Regions from separate parts of the Paraburkholderia bengalensis genome, predicted to be linked through region 2. Evidence: riboswitches for the same ligand, from Rfam matches in the RefSeq annotation. Region 2 holds a riboswitch; each other region holds the start of a gene.
The links. Region 2 has a riboswitch for cobalamin ahead of cobA (uroporphyrinogen-III C-methyltransferase). Riboswitches for the same ligand answer to the same signal wherever they lie in the genome.
Positions count from the first base shown of each region.

Region 1: linked by a shared signal. The riboswitch ahead of H3V53_RS09880 (CbtB domain-containing protein) and the one ahead of cobA (uroporphyrinogen-III C-methyltransferase) in region 2 are both predicted to bind cobalamin.
Region 3: linked by a shared signal. The riboswitch ahead of H3V53_RS07060 (TonB-dependent receptor domain-containing protein) and the one ahead of cobA (uroporphyrinogen-III C-methyltransferase) in region 2 are both predicted to bind cobalamin.

Region 1 covers NZ_JACFYJ010000011.1:94,985-100,136, forward strand. Annotated here, with positions in the region: gene H3V53_RS09865 (hypothetical protein) at 260-478, opposite strand; gene H3V53_RS09870 (hypothetical protein) at 682-1,089, shown strand; gene H3V53_RS09875 (histidine phosphatase family protein) at 1,135-1,779, opposite strand; cobalamin riboswitch at 1,866-2,019, shown strand; gene H3V53_RS09880 (CbtB domain-containing protein) at 2,064-2,288, shown strand; gene H3V53_RS09885 (CbtA family protein) at 2,310-3,062, shown strand; gene H3V53_RS09890 (LysR family transcriptional regulator) at 3,119-3,988, opposite strand; gene H3V53_RS09895 (AEC family transporter) at 4,112-5,062, shown strand.
Region 2 covers NZ_JACFYJ010000043.1:24,495-29,646, reverse strand. Annotated here, with positions in the region: gene cobW (cobalamin biosynthesis protein CobW) at 1-804, opposite strand, end outside; cobalamin riboswitch at 965-1,235, opposite strand; cobalamin riboswitch at 1,318-1,580, shown strand; gene cobA (uroporphyrinogen-III C-methyltransferase) at 1,731-2,447, shown strand; gene H3V53_RS23665 (cobalamin biosynthesis protein) at 2,444-2,860, shown strand; gene cobO (cob(I)yrinic acid a,c-diamide adenosyltransferase) at 2,857-3,459, shown strand; partial or broken gene H3V53_RS23655 (cobyrinate a,c-diamide synthase) at 3,462-4,765, shown strand; gene bluB (5,6-dimethylbenzimidazole synthase) at 4,749-5,152, shown strand, end outside.
Region 3 covers NZ_JACFYJ010000007.1:119,896-125,047, forward strand. Annotated here, with positions in the region: gene H3V53_RS07035 (SIMPL domain-containing protein) at 1-61, opposite strand, end outside; gene H3V53_RS07040 (EVE domain-containing protein) at 316-786, opposite strand; RNA gene ssrS (6S RNA) at 891-1,072, opposite strand; gene H3V53_RS07050 (cell division protein ZapA) at 1,142-1,456, opposite strand; gene H3V53_RS07055 (hypothetical protein) at 1,453-1,815, opposite strand; cobalamin riboswitch at 2,037-2,296, shown strand; gene H3V53_RS07060 (TonB-dependent receptor domain-containing protein) at 2,630-4,423, shown strand; gene H3V53_RS07065 (FecCD family ABC transporter permease) at 4,430-5,152, shown strand, end outside.

The DNA of each region.
Region 1 (5,152 bases), on a different contig from region 2:
GCCGGGTTACCGCTGCCCGACATTGCGCGGCGGCGGGGACGGCAGAGACGCAATCCATGCAGCGGTGAAGCTGAAAACCGGCGAAACCGGTAGAACGCGCTGCGGTTAAGAAGGTGCCGGAAGGAAATGGCAGAGTGCTGCTGTAGCAATATTATGCCCTAAAAACAGGGCCTTGTGTAGCACAAACTTCCGTTTGCCCGCTTGTGGGGAGCAATCCAGTTCGACGGGCGGCGCGGCGGGCCTACCTGTCCACGGGCGTTCATTCCGCTTCGTGCGTCATGCGTTTTTGCAGTTCGCGAGCAGCGGCGAGCGGAATGCGCGCGTCGTCCCATTTCGCGAGCCATTCCACTTCCTTCGACGTGAAAATCTGCCCATGATTGCGCAGCGCATATTGCAGCGAATCAATGATGTGATTGCGAATGATCTCGGGCGTGCGTGCATCGTCGAGCACGGTGCGAAACGCTTCGAGCGTGGCCATCGGTTGCCTCTTTTCGGTGAACGCTGGATAGGAACCCAACTCTTATCGCACATCAAAAAGCGCGTTGCCAGGCGGTCAAAATTCGCGCGGCTTCGCGGCGCTCGCAGATCGCGGGCGGTGGTATGCCGTTTGCAACCCGCGCTTTGCAAATCGCGCTTGGCGGACTCACCACGCCTGAGCTTTCAGCCGACACGAGGCATCCAATGACATTCAGAACGATGGCGCCCCTCACGGTATGGACCGTCGCGCAACTGGCGATCGCCGCAACGGGCGATGGATCCTGCGGTGTGCTGTCGGGTGCGGGCGGGCCGGCTGCGTCGGCTGCATCTGGCGTGCCGGCTGCAAGCGGCTTTGCGTTGCGCGACGGCGAGCCCGTCGATTTCATCGCGGGCGGCAAGACCGTGCCGGGCACGTTGCATGTGCTATCGGATGGCGGGGCCTATCGCGCGTACTGGCAGCCGCAGGGGCGCCCCGAGCGTTACGTGCTCGCGAGCGCGGGCACGGACGCCGTGCGCCTGATCGCCACGCCGATGCAGGGCACGCCCGCGGCGAACGGCTTGCCGGGCACGGCGCTCAATCCGCAGCAGGTGTTGTCGTGTCCCGCGTTGTGAGCGCGCGGGCGGATGACTGTTCGCGCTTCGCGCGCGCCGCGTGCTTCAGGCGTCGGGCGTCGGAAAGGGCGTGCGAGGGGGCGCATGAGGGGGCGCATGCGGAGACGCGTGCGGGGCCGTGGCCCGCCACGTCCAGCCTCGCTCGCCGCGCTGCAATTCGACGATGGCGAGGGGCGGGACGTCAATTTGCGTGAACGCTGTCGACGGCGCGTGCAGCACGTGCACGAGCACGGCGCGGATCACGGGCGCATGCGTGACGGCGATCAGCGTGCCGCGATGCCCGTGCTCGGAAAGCGCGTCGAGCCAGCCGCCGACGCGCCGCGTCAACGCATCGAACGATTCGCCGCCGTGCGGCGCGGCCGACGGATCACGCGTCCAGACGGCGAGCGCGTCGGGTTCGTCGCGCGCGATGTCGACGAGGCGGCGGCCGCGCCAGCGTCCGTAGTCCGCATCAGCCAGGGCCGGCTCCCGCGTGACGGCGGCGAATCCGAATATCCGCGCCGCTTCCGTTGCGCATCGTGCGGGACTCGCGAACGCGGCCTCGGCGGCGAGCCAATCCGCGTTTGCAGCACGACATGCTGCCGCTTCTTCGACGGCGCGCGCATCGAGGGGATCGTCGCCGTCGGGAAATGTGCCCTTGCGCTGCGCGGCAGTCGCCGGGTGGCTGATCATCAACAGACGTATGCGCATCGGCGGCTCGTGGTCGGGAAGAAGGAGCGAAGCGGGAAGGCATAGCAAGATCGAGCAAAGACCATCCAGGAAGAAGCAGGGCAGCAGGAAAGAATCGCAGTTTAGCGCGTAGAATAGTCGCCACTCGAAGCGCGGAAGCCGGTGCAAGCCCGGCGCGGTCGCGCCACTGTAATCGGCGGTGAATGCATCACGAATGTGCAGCATACGAGCCGGAAGCCAGACCCAAGCTTCGACTTCCCTCATCAATCGACTATCGGGGCGCGCAACCCCAGGAGATGTTCGCCATGAACGACACCGTGTTCGACCACGCCCGCGAGGCCGATCAACCCGCCATCACGCCCGTTCCGCTGCGCGAACTGCTGCCGTGGGTGATCTTCGGCGGCCTGCTGATGCTGCTCGCGCTCTATTTCGTCGGCGCCGAACAGGGCGCGACGTCGCTGTTTCCCGGCATGTACGTGCACGAGTTCGTGCACGACGGCCGCCATCTGCTCGGCTTTCCTTGCCACTGATCGCGTAAGGGAGTCATCACCATGGTTGGCAAGTTGTTGATGCGAGGCATGCTCGCAGGCATCGTCGCGGGCCTGCTCACGTTCGCGTTCGCGCGCGTCGCGGGCGAGCCGCTCGTCGAAACGGCGATCTCGCTCGAAGAAAAAACGCATGCGGCGGAGCACGCCGGCGAGCATGAAGAAGAAATCGTCAGCCGCGGCACGCAGGCGGGCCTCGGTCTGCTGACGGGCGTGGTCGCCTACGGCATGGCGTTCGGCGGACTGTTCGCGTTGACGTTCGCGTATCTGTACGGGCGCGTCGGGCGGATCGGCGCGCGCGCGTTGTCGGCGTGGCTCGCAGTCGGCGCGTTTGTTGCCGTCGTGCTGGTCCCGACTCTCAAGTATCCGGCCAATCCGCCGTCGGTCGGCGATCCGGAGACGATCGGCTCACGCACGGGCCTGTTCTTCCTGATGATCGTCACGTCGCTCGTCGTGATGGTGTTCTCGATGAAAGTGCGCAAGCATCTGCTGCCGCGGCTCGGGCAGTGGAATGCGTCGATCGCCGGCGGCATGGTGTTCGTCGCGATCATCGCTGCGATCCAGCTTGCGCTGCCGACGGTCAACGAAGTACCCGAAGCGTTCCCAGCCGTCGTGCTGTGGAAGTTCCGCATCACGGCGCTCGGCATGCAGGCAATCATGTGGGCCGTGATCGGTCTGCTGTTCGGCGCGATGGTCGAGCGCAGCGAACGCATTGCGCGGGCGTCGAACGCGGCGGCGCGCGACCGCGCGTTTCTCTGATCCCTCTGCGATCCCTGTGTGCGCGCCCACTTGCCGACGCGGGCGCGCATCCTCCTTCAGTTGGCCAAAGCCAGGAACCGCGCCAGACACGGATTGCGGTTCGCGGGCGACCACACGAGCATCTGGGAAATCAACGGCGCGTCGGCGAGCGGCTTGAACACGACGCCTGCCAGCTGCGCGCGGCTCATCGACTTCGGCACGAGCGCGATTCCCACGCCTTCGTCGACGAGACTCAACACCGTTTGCTGTAACTGCACCTCGAAGCGCACGTCGGGCGCGAAGCCGCCCCGCGCGCAGTGATCGACGATGGTCGCGCGCAGGCTCGGCGCGACGGCTTCCGATGCCATCACAAAGGGCTCGCGCGCGAGCCGCGCGACATCGAGCCGCCGCGCGCGGGCGAGCGGATGATTGCGCGACAGCGCGACGCACAGCGGCTCCGTGAAGATCGCGCGCGTGTCGAGCGCCTTGTCGGGCGCGCCTGGAAACATGATCGCCGCGTCGATCTGGCCGCTTTGCACCTGCGGCGCGAGATCGTTCGACACCACTTCGCGCAGGTTCAGCGTCACGTCCGGATACGCGTCGCCATAGGCGCGCGCGTAGGCAGGCAGCACGCTGTAGGCGGCGCACATCGTGAAGCCGATGGTCAACTGCCCGCTGTCGCCGACGGCTGCCGCGCGCGCCTGCCGCGCCGCCTGTTCGATCGATGCGAGGATCGCCTTGGCGTCCGCGTAGAAGCGTTCGCCCGCGGCCGTGAGCGTGACGCTGCGCGGGCTGCGTTCGATCAGCGTGACACCCAGCGACGCTTCGAGCGCCGCCAGTTGCCGGCTGAGCGGCGGCTGCGACAGATTGAGGCGCGCGGCCGCGCGGCCGAAGTGCCGCGTTTCGGCCAGCGTGACGAAATAACGGAGCGGTTTGACGTCGAGCATGATGCAAAAAAGGTATGGTCGAAGGCCGGATTCAGCATTGGATTGTATCGCCGGAAACGCTTACGCTTGGGCGCTTCCCGATTCGCTTATGCATCCGCTCCCGCAACCCGTCACGGCGCCGCCATGCTCTCTACGCTTGAAATTCTGCTGCCCGTTTTCGCGCTGATCTTCGCCGGCTTCTTTTGCCGCCGCCGCGACCTGCTCGGCCCGACGGCCGCATCGGAACTGAACCGCTTCGTCGTCTGGCTCGCGCTGCCCGCGCTGCTGTTCGACACGATGGCCCATTCGACATGGCGGCAACTCGATCAGCCCGCCTTCATCGCGACGTTTTCGATTGCCTGCGCGGGCGTGTTCGCCGTAGTGCTGGCCGTGCGCCTCGCGCGCGGGCGGCATCTTGCCGATGCCAGCGTCGACGCCATCGCTGCGTCGTATCCGAACACGGGCTACATCGGTTTTCCGCTCGGGTTGCTGGCGTTCGGCAAGGCGAGTCTCACGCCGACGACGATCGCGACGATCCTCGTCGCGTGTGTGCTGTTCGCGCTGGCGATCGTGCTGATCGAAATCGGCCTGCAGACCGAGCGCGCGCCGCACAAGCTCGGGGCGAAGGTGCTGTGGCGGTTGTTGAAGAATCCGCTGATCGCCTCGCCGATTCTCGGCGTGCTGGCGGCGGGCGCTGACGTATCGTTGCCGCAGAGCGTCGAGACGTTCCTGAAGCTGTTGAGCGGCGCGGCGAGCCCGTGCGCGCTGGTGAGCCTCGGGCTCTTCCTCGCCGAAAAGCGGCCGGCGAAGGAAGCGGCGAGCGAGCCGCTGACGTCGTTGGTGCTGACGGCGATCAAGCTGATCGCGCAGCCCGCGCTGGCATGGTGGATCGCCGCACGCGTAGTTGCGCTGCCCGCGCCGATGGTCGACATGGCCGTCCTGCTCGCCGCCTTGCCGACGGGCACGGGGCCGTACATGCTGGCCGAGTTCTACCGGCGTGAGGCGCACATCACGTCGCAGACGATTTTGCTGTCGACGGTCGGCTCGCTCGTGTCGCTGTCGCTGCTGCTGTACTTCATGCACGCGCCGGGCTGAGGGGATGCAGGCGTTCGGGGGCGTTGGGCAAGGAAATCGGCGTGCTGATTGCGGATGCGAACGCGCGAAGAGATCGCGACGGGCGCAGGC
Region 2 (5,152 bases):
GACGACGGAGTCGAACTCGTCGTGATGATGGTCGGCGTGATCGGGATCATCGGCGGAACCGTGGTGATCGTGACGCAGATGAATCGTCTCCTCCAATGCCGATTCGAGCCCGAGCAGCGCGTGCAGATCGAGTTGCCCCCTATGCGCGCGCACCACCTTCACCTGCGGCGGAATCTCCTCGCGGATGACCGTCTCGACACTCGCCTGCTGCGCTTCGTCGAGCAGATCGGTCTTGTTCAGAATCACGAGATCGGCGGCGCAAAGCTGGTCTTCGAACAGCTCGTGCAACGGCGATTCATGATCGAGATTCGGGTCCGCCTTGCGCAACTGGTCGACGGCAACGGGGTCTTGCGCGAACTGGCCGCTCGCCACGGCCGGACCGTCGACCACCGTCACGACGGCATCGACGGTAAAGCTGTTCTTGATCGACGGCCAGTTGAACGCCTGCACGAGCGGCTTCGGCAATGCAAGGCCCGACGTTTCGATCAGCACGTGATCGATCTGCTCGCGCCGTTCGACAAGCTGTTCCATCACCGGGAAAAATTCTTCCTGCACGGTGCAGCACAAACAGCCGTTCGCGAGTTCATAAAGCTGGCCTTCCGTCTCGTTGCCGTTCTCATCGCAACCGATGCCGCAGCCCCTGAGTATTTCGCCGTCGATGCCGAGCTCGCCGAACTCGTTGACGATCACGGCGATGCGCAGGCCGCCCGCATGCTGAAGAATGTGACGCATCAACGTCGTTTTGCCGCTGCCGAGAAAGCCCGTCACGATGGTCACGGGAATCTTGCGCATCTGTGTCTGCATGATGGCTCCGTTGCCCGCGCTGCGTTCGGGCGAACTTGAAGAAGTAAGGCACGGGGACGAAAACGGCGCCGCACGGGCATTTGCATGCTCGAAGAAAGCACCAACGCAAACGCCATGCAGCGCATGAGGAATCGTGAACGCAGCGCCGCATCCCCGCAGCGCAGCGTCGTCGTCTCGGGCCGGTATCCGGGCTGATGAAAGCGCCGCCTCTCCTTCCCGCGCGAGCATTTTCGCGCAGTGGATTGCTCTGCATGGGCCGCTATTGGACGCACATGCAGCGAGGCCGGCTCTGCATCGTCTTCGCGATGCCTTCACCTACCGTTGCGGGGAGCAGCATAGTTTGGTTCTGCGATGTCACGCAAAACCGGCTATTTCCCGTTTAACTGCGCACGCCGAACGCGCGCGCGAGCACCAGAGTGCGTGCGAGTTTAGGCTTCGTCGCGAGGAGCGTCAAGAAAGGCCGGACGGGCTTTCCGGGCATCATCCCGAGGCGACGCGCAAGTTGGCGTGTGCTATCGTATGCGCGCGTCTGGTGCCGAGCAGGCCAGCAACTCAGGGCCTGCAGAGTTAAACGGGAAACAGGGAAGCGTCGTCATCGCCATTGCGCGCGATTCATATGACGCCCAGCCTGTGCTGTCCCCGCAACGGTCACGCGGCAAGCGGAATGCCAACGCGTTCCGCGCAGTGCGTTCAAAGCCACTGCCTGCAGCACGCAGGCGGGAAGGCGAACGCGATGAGCCGCCAGCCCGGATACCGGCCAGATGCATGGAGGCGACGATCACCTCGCCATTCGCTGGAGCCGCGGGAAACGGCCGCCAGCGCCCGCGCGCGACTCTCACCGCCCTCGCGCGTCGCAAGCACCATCGGCAATCTCGAATGACCTATCACTCGCAAGCGTGCGCTCGTGCAGCGGCGCTTTTTTCGCAATGAGCCGCGCCTGGCTGATCGGCGCCGGCCCCGGCGACGTCGAGCTGCTCACGCTCAAGGCCGTGCGCACGCTCGCGCAGGCCGATGTCGTACTCGTCGACGATCTCGTCAACCCCGAAGTCCTGCAGTTCGCGCGCGACGACGCGCAAATCGTCCATGTCGGCAAACGCGGCGGCCAGGTGTCGACGCCGCAGCCGGACATCGTCGCGCAGATGCTCGACCATCTGCGCGCGGGCCGCAGCGTCGCGCGCCTGAAAGGCGGCGACCCATTCGTGTTCGGCCGCGGCGGCGAAGAGCAGCAGGCGCTGCAGGCCGCGGGCATCGCGGTCGAAATCGTCGGCGGAATCACTGCCGGTATCGCCGCGCCCGCGGCCATCGGCATTCCCGTCACGCATCGCGATCACGCGCAAGGCGTGATCTTCGTCACCGGCCACGGCGCGGGCGAGCACGAGGCCGACTGGGCCGCGCTCGCGGCGACCCGGATGACGCTCGTGATCTACATGGGCATGCGCCGTCTGAACGACATCGCCGATGCGCTGCTGGCAGCCGGCATGCCGCCCGACACGCCCTGCGCCGCGATCGAATCCGCCACGCGCCCCGAGCAGCGCCATGTGCGCGCGAGCTTGCGCGAACTCGCGCAACACGTCGCCGATGCGGGGCTCGGTTCGCCCGCCATCGTCGTGATCGGCGGCGTCGCGTCGCTCGGCGTGTCATGAAGCTCGTCGCGGGCATCGGCTGCCGGCGCGGCGTGTCGGCCGAACAGATCGAACGCGCCGTGCGTGACGCGCTCGGCGCGACGCTCGACTTCGCGGCGCTGCACGCAGTTGCGTCGCTCGAATCCAAGGCCGATGAAGCCGGTCTCGTTGCATTCTGCGCGCAGCATGGGCTGCCGCTGCGCACCTTCACCCGCGAAGCCATCGCGTCGCTCGATGCGGCAACCAGCGTGTCGGCCGCCGCGCGCGAACATCTCGGCATCGACGGCGTATGCGAGCCTTGCGCGCTGCTCGCGTCGCGAGGCGGAACCCTGCTCGTGCCGAAGCGCGCGCGCGACGGCGTGACGGTCGCGATCGCGTGCGCTGCCGCACGCTCTCCATCCCACGACATACCCGCAATCAAGGAACATCGATGAAAACCGATCCCGAATCGCACGCACGCATGACGCAGCGCCGCCGCGAAGGCCACGAGAAAAAGCAGGCGCAGGCGACGGTCGAAAAAGGCCTGTTGATCGTCTACACGGGTACGGGCAAGGGCAAGTCGACGGCGGCGTTCGGCATGGCCGTGCGCGTGCTCGGCCACGGCCTGAAGCTCGGCGTCGTGCAGTTCATCAAGGGCGCGCTGCACACGTCCGAACGCGATTTTCTCGGCACGCAGGCGAACTGCGACTTCGTCACGATGGGCGACGGCTACACCTGGAACACGCAGGACCGCGAAGCCGACATCGCGACGGCACGCAAGGGCTGGAACGAAGCGCGCCGCATGATCGAAAGCGGCGAGTACCAGATGGTGATTCTCGACGAGTTGAATACGGTGCTGAAGTACGAATATCTTCCGCTCGATGAAGTGCTGTCTGTCGTCAATGCGCGGCCCGAGATGCTGCATGTCGTGATCACGGGCCGCCATGCACCCGACGCGCTCGTCGACGCCGCCGATCTCGTCACCGAAATGCGCCTCGTCAAGCATCCTTACCGCGAGCAGCACGTGAAGGCGCAGCGCGGCGTGGAGTTCTGAACATGCTCGCGTGTCCCGCCCTGTTCATCAGCGCGCCGGCGTCGGGCCAGGGCAAAACGACGGTGACGGCCGCGCTCGCGCGGCATCATCGGCGCATGGGGCGCGACGTGCGCGTGTTCAAGACTGGCCCGGATTTTCTCGACCCGATGATCCTAGCGCGCGCGAGCGGGGCGCCCGTGCTGTCGCTCGACCTGTGGATGGTCGGCGAGTCCGCATGCCGCGCGCTGCTCGCGCAGGCCGCGCGCGAAGCGGATCTGATCCTGATCGAAGGCGTGATGGGCCTGTTCGACGGCACGCCGAGCAGCGCCGATCTCGCCGCCAGATTCGGCGTGCCTGTCGCGGCCGTGATTTCCGCGAAGGCGATGGCGCAGACCTTCGGCGCTGTTGCGTTCGGCCTCGCGCGCTTTCGCGAGGACGTGCCGTTTCATGGCGTGTTCGCGAACCGGGTCGGGTCGGCGCGTCACGCGCAGATGCTCGAAGAAGCGCTGCCGCGCGATCTGAAGATGCTCGGCTATCTGTCGTCGACGGATTCGATCGAATTGCCCGATCGCCATCTGGGCCTGCTGCAGGCGGCTGAAATCGACGATCTCGACGCGCGGCTCGAGCGCGCCGCCGACGCGCTCGCCGCCACCCCGCTCGCCCAGTTGCCGCCCGCCATCGCGTTCGACGAGCCGGAACACGAAGCGCCGCTGCCGCGTCTGCTCGACGGCATGCACGTCGCGATCGCGCGCGACGCGCGTTCTCGTTCATCTATCCCGCCAACGTGCAGCTGCTCGAAGCGCTCGGCGCGCGCGTCACGTATTTCTCCCCCCTTGCAGACGAGCCCGTGCCCGGCGGCGCCGACGCGCTTTATCTGCCCGGCGGCTATCCGGAACTGCACGCGTCCACGCTGGCGGCCAACGCGCGCAGCGCCGCGTCGATCCGTGCACATGCGAGCGCGGACAAAACCGTCGTCGCCGAATGCGGCGGCATGCTGTATCTGCTCGACAGCGTCACGGACACGCAAGGCGCGAGCACGCCGATGCTCGGCCTGTTGCCGGGCCACGCCGCGATGCAGACGCGCTTCACGGCGCTAGGCATGCAGCAGATCGACGACGCGACGCACGGCCTGCTGACGGGCCACACGTTTCACTATTCGCGCGTGAGCACGCCGCTCGCTCCCGTGCGCCACGCGACGCGCGCCCAGTCCGACGCGCCCGGCGAAGCCGTCTATCGCCGGGGTTCGATCGCCGCCACCTATATGCACGGCTACTGGCCGTCCAACCCGGCCTTCGCGGCCGCCCTCTTTCATGGCCGAGCCTTTTAACGACGCCGAACGCGCCGCCGTCTATCGCGCGATCTACGAACGGCGCGACATGCGCCACTTCGTGCCCGCGCCCGTCGATCCCGCCGTGCTCGCGCGCCTGATCGACGCCGCGCATCACGCGCCGAGCGTCGGCTACATGCAGCCGTGGCGCATCGGCCGCATCACCGATCCCGCGCTACGGCAGAGCCTGCACGACGCCGTCGAACGCGAACGCCTGCTGACGGCCGACGCGCTCGGCAAGCGCCGCGACGAATTCATGAAGCTGAAGGTGGAAGGCATGCTCGAGTGCGGCGAGCTGCTGGCGATGGCACTGATGGACGGCCGCGAGAAACATGTGTTCGGGCGACGCACGCTGCCCGAGATGGACCTCGCGTCGGTCGCCTGCGC
Region 3 (5,152 bases), on a different contig from region 2:
GAGCGAGCGGCGCCGCGCATGCGCCGGCGAGCGCCCACACGAGCGCGGATGGTTTCGTCATTGTTCGACTCCTTGCTTGAGGTTGTGCGCGCATGCGTCAGCGAAACGCCGCCGCCGAAGACCTCGCTTCGGCGCGCATGGCATGACGCTTGCGACGCGCAGTTAGGCGTCTGAAAGCGTCGACTGGTTCCCTGAGTGTTGCTTCGAATTGTTGCTTCGAATTGCTCCGCATCGCGCTTGAGTTTTGCTTTTCGCGCTTCACGTTCTGGGCAGTGGGCGACGCGACGGCAAGCGTTCACGCTTTCATCCGCGCGCTCACGCGGCGGGCTTGGCCAACTGCTTCGTGATGAATGTCCACTCGGCTTGCGTGACGGGCGTGATCGACAGGCGGTTGCCCTTGGCGAGCACGCGCATGTCGGCGAGTTCGGGGTGTTCGCGCAATTCGGCGAGCGGTATCAGCGCGATCTTCTTCTTGAACACGACATCGACGAGCGTCCAGCGCGGCGTTTCCTGCGACGACTTCGCGTCGTAGTACGGGCTCTTCGAATCGAACTGCGTTGGGTCGGGATAGGGCGTCGAGCACACCTCGGCGATGCCTGCGATGCCCGGCTCAGGGCAGCTCGAGTGATAGAACAGCACGCCGTCGCCGATCTTCATGATGTCGCGCATGAAGTTACGCGCCTGATAATTGCGCACGCCTGTCCACGGTAGCGTGCGCTGCGGCGCATTCGCGAGATCGTCGATGCTCGCTTCGTCCGGTTCGGACTTCATCAGCCAGTAGCGCATGAGTCGATTGAACGTGAAGTGTGGGAATGATTCGTCGAGCAGTGCTGTGCGACAACCGTGCACGCAAAGAAAAACGGCATCGGATAAGTCCGATGCCGTTCGTATGGGTCCCCGCCTTAGCCGCTAGGCCGGCATCCTGAACCTGAGGTTCAGAATTGGTCGCAGTTAGCAGCACTTCGGGTACATCAGACTGAGTGACGCGCACGCCCGTGCTACAAATTTCCGCAACCGTGCATATAGCATTGGTTCAAGGAATATATGACCTTGGCGAACCAGGCAGGGAAGCTGAAAAACGTTTGCTCTACATCTACCACATGAACCTGACCGCAATGCAATCAAGCCCGTCAGAATTTTTTTACTGCACGCTGTACTGTTGAATCACAGTGCCCAGCTGCTCATTCATCTGGTGCATTGTACGCCGGATTTCTTCGGCGGGAAATGATTCTCCGTGTCGCACGCTGGCTTGCAGCCTAAGCAGTTCCGATGCCAGCGACAGCGCCGCCATCACGGCGATGCGGTCCTGACCGCGTACGTTGCTGCTGGCACGGATCTTCGTCATCTCGGCGTCCACGCGCGCCACCGCTTCGAGCAGCGCGGCTTCCGTTTCCGGCGAGCACGCGAGGCGATAGGGCTGGCCGAGGATCGACACTTCGATCTGCTTCGTGGTCATGCATTTTCTCCGTGGCGGGTCGCGTCGTTGTTCGCGTCGTGATTGGCCTGCGCGTGCTGCTCGGGCGCGAGGAGATCGAGTTGATTGTCAGGCTCGTGAGCGCGGGCGCGCGGCAATTTCTCGAGGATCGCGTTCAGACGCACCTGGGCGTCGTCGATCTTCGCAGACAGCGCATCGCGCTCCGCCTGCAATGCGTTGCGTTCTTCACGGGCCTGTTCGAGTTCTGCGCGGGTCGACTCGCATTCGGCGCGCGCTTGTGCGAGCTGTTCTTCGAGCGCGAGGCGAGCTTCGTTATAGCGCTGGCTGATCTCGATCAGCCGGCCAATGTTCTGTGACAGTGTTTCGAGTTCGGTGAGCATGTGCTGCGTCCTCTAAAGACATGGCATTCTAGCGCGGAATGTCGCACGCTCGGACATTTGTCTCGTTTCGAGACGTAACATTAGCGCCTTAATTCCGCAATATCCAGGTGCGTGCCCGCGTGGCACGCATTTTCGCCCCTAAAAAAGGGGCTTTTTCAACAGTCCGATGTTCGGGATGCATGCGATGTGCCGCGTTTCTTGACGCGTGCATCCGCCACTTCTACACTGGCGCCCACTCAGGTGCCCGCGCGCGGTATCGCGCCGCGCGCAGTTAAACGGGAAGCAGGGAGCGAAGTCCGCCCGGACGAGCCAACCTGCGCTGTCCTCGCAACGGTACAACGACCGCAGTTTCTGCAGGTCGACTCATGCACGCATCGAGCCAAGGTGTCGAACGTCGTGCGGCAAGCCACTGTGCGTCATGCGCGGGAAGGCGGGTCGGCCAGTCGTCAGCCCGGATACCGGCCGGAGGCCTGGAGCGCGTCGCTCCTTGACAGGCATCGGCCCACGAGGAGCGGGCCGCGCACAGGCCCACAGGACTTTCTCGATGCTCATCCCGATGCATGCCACGCGTCCGACTGCGCGTTTTGCCGCGCGTTTCTCCGCGTATTTCTCTGCGCATTTGATTGATTACGCCCGCGCCCCGCTCGCCGCGCTGGGCGTCCTTGCGTACGCTGCCAGCGCGATGCCGCTTGCCGCTCATGCCCAGTCGACCGCTCATGAGGCCGCTCATGAGGCCGCTCATGAGGCCGCTCACGAAGCCGCTCACGAAGCCGGCCCTCAGGGCCTATCCGCCACATCCGCGCAGCGATCGGACATGCTCCCGTCTGACGTAGACGCGCCGGCCAGCGCGTCCGTGCTGTCGCCTATTGTCGTGACGGCCGACCGTCGCGCGCAGCGTCTCGCCGATGCCATTGCGCAGACCACGCTCTTCGACGCACAGGACATTGCCGACACCACCGCGCGCGATCTGCCCGGCCTGCTGCAGTTAGCACCGGGCGCGCAGATCGTGCGCAACGGCGGCCCGGGCGCGACCTCGAGTCTGTTCCTGCGAGGCGCATCGGCGACGCAGTCGCTGGTGCTGATCGACGGCGTGCGCGTCGACTCGGTGAGCCAGGGCAACGCACAGCTCGAACAGATTCCGCTCGACCAGATCGATCATGTCGAAGTCGTGAACGGCAATGTGTCGGCGCTGTACGGCTCGGGCGCGATCGGCGGCGTCGTGCAAGTGTTCACGAGGAACGGCGGCAATCATCCGCCGCGTTTTCACTTCGACGTGGAGTACGGCAGCTATCACACGCAGCGCCAGGCGGCGGGTGTCGACGGCGCGCTCGACAAGGACGGCCGCACGACCTTCAGCATCACGCTCGCACGCGCGAAGACGGACGGCTTCTCGTCGATCGACCCCGCGCTCGCGAGCGTCAATCCCAATGCAAACGGCTACTTCAACGAGAGTGTGAGCGCGTCGCTGCGCCACAAGCTGACCGACGCGTGGGACGTCGGCGTGCGCTATTTCCAGTCGAACGGCACCGACAGCTTCGACGATCCGTTCGGTCTGCCCACCAATCTCAACAATCTGCACAGCAAGGTGCAGACGGCCTCGGTGTTCGCGAACGGCAAGCTCACCGATGCGTGGACCACGCGCTTGGTCGTCGCGGCGGGCAACGATCGCAGCAACACGGCGCTCAATGGCGACTATCTGTATCGCTACGATTCGGACAACCGTCAATACACGTGGCAGAACGATTTCACGATCGCACGCGATCACAAGCTGCAGCTCGGCTACGAGCATCTGGACCAGACGCTCGACTCGAACCAGTACAGCGCGCCCGATCGTCACGTGAATTCGGCGTTTGCGGGCTACACGGGGCGCCTCGGCGGCAGTCAGATCCAGGCGAACGTGCGGCGGGACCAGTACTCGGATTTCGGCGGGGCCAACAGTTACTATCTGGGCTATGGCTACGACTTCGACGAACACTGGAAGGTGACTGCAAGCTGGTCCGATGCGTTTCGCGCGCCGAGCTTCAATGATCTGTACTACCCGAGCAGCGGCAATCCGCTGATCCAGCCAGAGCAAAGTCACTCCGTCGAAGCCGCGCTGCAATACGCATCCGATGCATTGGGTCTCCTGAAGCTCACCGCTTTCCAGACGCGCTACACGAACCTGATCGACTACGTGCAGACCACGCCCGGCATCTATGTCGCACAGAACGTGGGGCATGCGAAAGTGCAGGGCATCGAAGGGTCGTGGGCGGGTCACGTCGGCAAGACGGACGTGCGCGCGGCGGTGACGTTCCAGAATCCCGTCGACGAAGACACGCACACCGAGCTGAACCGGCGCGCGCGCCGCTTTGCGTCGTTCACCGCGAACCGGTCCGTCGGCAAATGGCGCGTGGGCGGCGAGTGGCTCCTGAGCGGCGAGCGCGACGACAGCGGCGCGCCGCTCGGCGGATATGGCATCGTGAGTCTGTCGGCGCGCTACAACATCACGAAGGCATGGTACGTGGCCGCGCAAATCCAGAACCTGTTCGACAAGGACTATGAACTCGCCTACACGTACAACACGCCGCGGCGCGGCGCCTATCTCACGCTCGGCTGGCAGCAGCTGTAACGCGCGATGAACGGCTTCGCACAACGTCCGCGGGTGCCGCTCGCGCAAGGCATGAGCGCGAAGCGCGCGCTCGCGATCTGGGCGGCGCTCGGTGCGGCCGCGCTCGTCGTCTTCGTCGCGTCGCTGGCGCTGGGCAGCGTGAGCATCGCGCCGCTGCGCGTGTTGGACGCGTTGCTGCCGTCCCACGACACCTCCGCCGATCTCGCCGAGCAGATCGTTCGCACGCTGCGCCTGCCGCGCGCACTGGCGGGCTTCGGCTGCGGCGCGCTGCTTGCGCTCGCAGGCGCGCTGCTGCAGGTGTTGCTGCGCAACCCGCTGGCCGAGCCATACGTGCTCGGCGTATCGGGCGGCGCAGCGAGTTTCGCGCTGCTGGCGATGATCGCGGGCTGCGCGTGGTGGATCGTCGATGCATCGGCGTTCGCGGGCGCATTCGTGTCGATCGTGCTGGTGCTCGGTCTCGCGCGCGGCGCGCTGTGGCGCGGCGAGCCGCAGGACGCCTCGCCGCGTCTTCTGTTGACGGGCGCCGTGATCGCGGCGGGGTGGGGCGCCATCATCACGCTGCTGCTGACCGTCGCCCCCGACAGCCGCCTGCGCGGCATGCTGTTCTGGCTGACAGGCGATCTCAACGGCGGCGGCATGCCGTGGCTCGCGCTCGGCGCACTCTGCGCGGCGCTGACCGCCATCGTGCCCATCGCGCCGCAACTGAACGTGCTGTTGCGCGGCGACGCG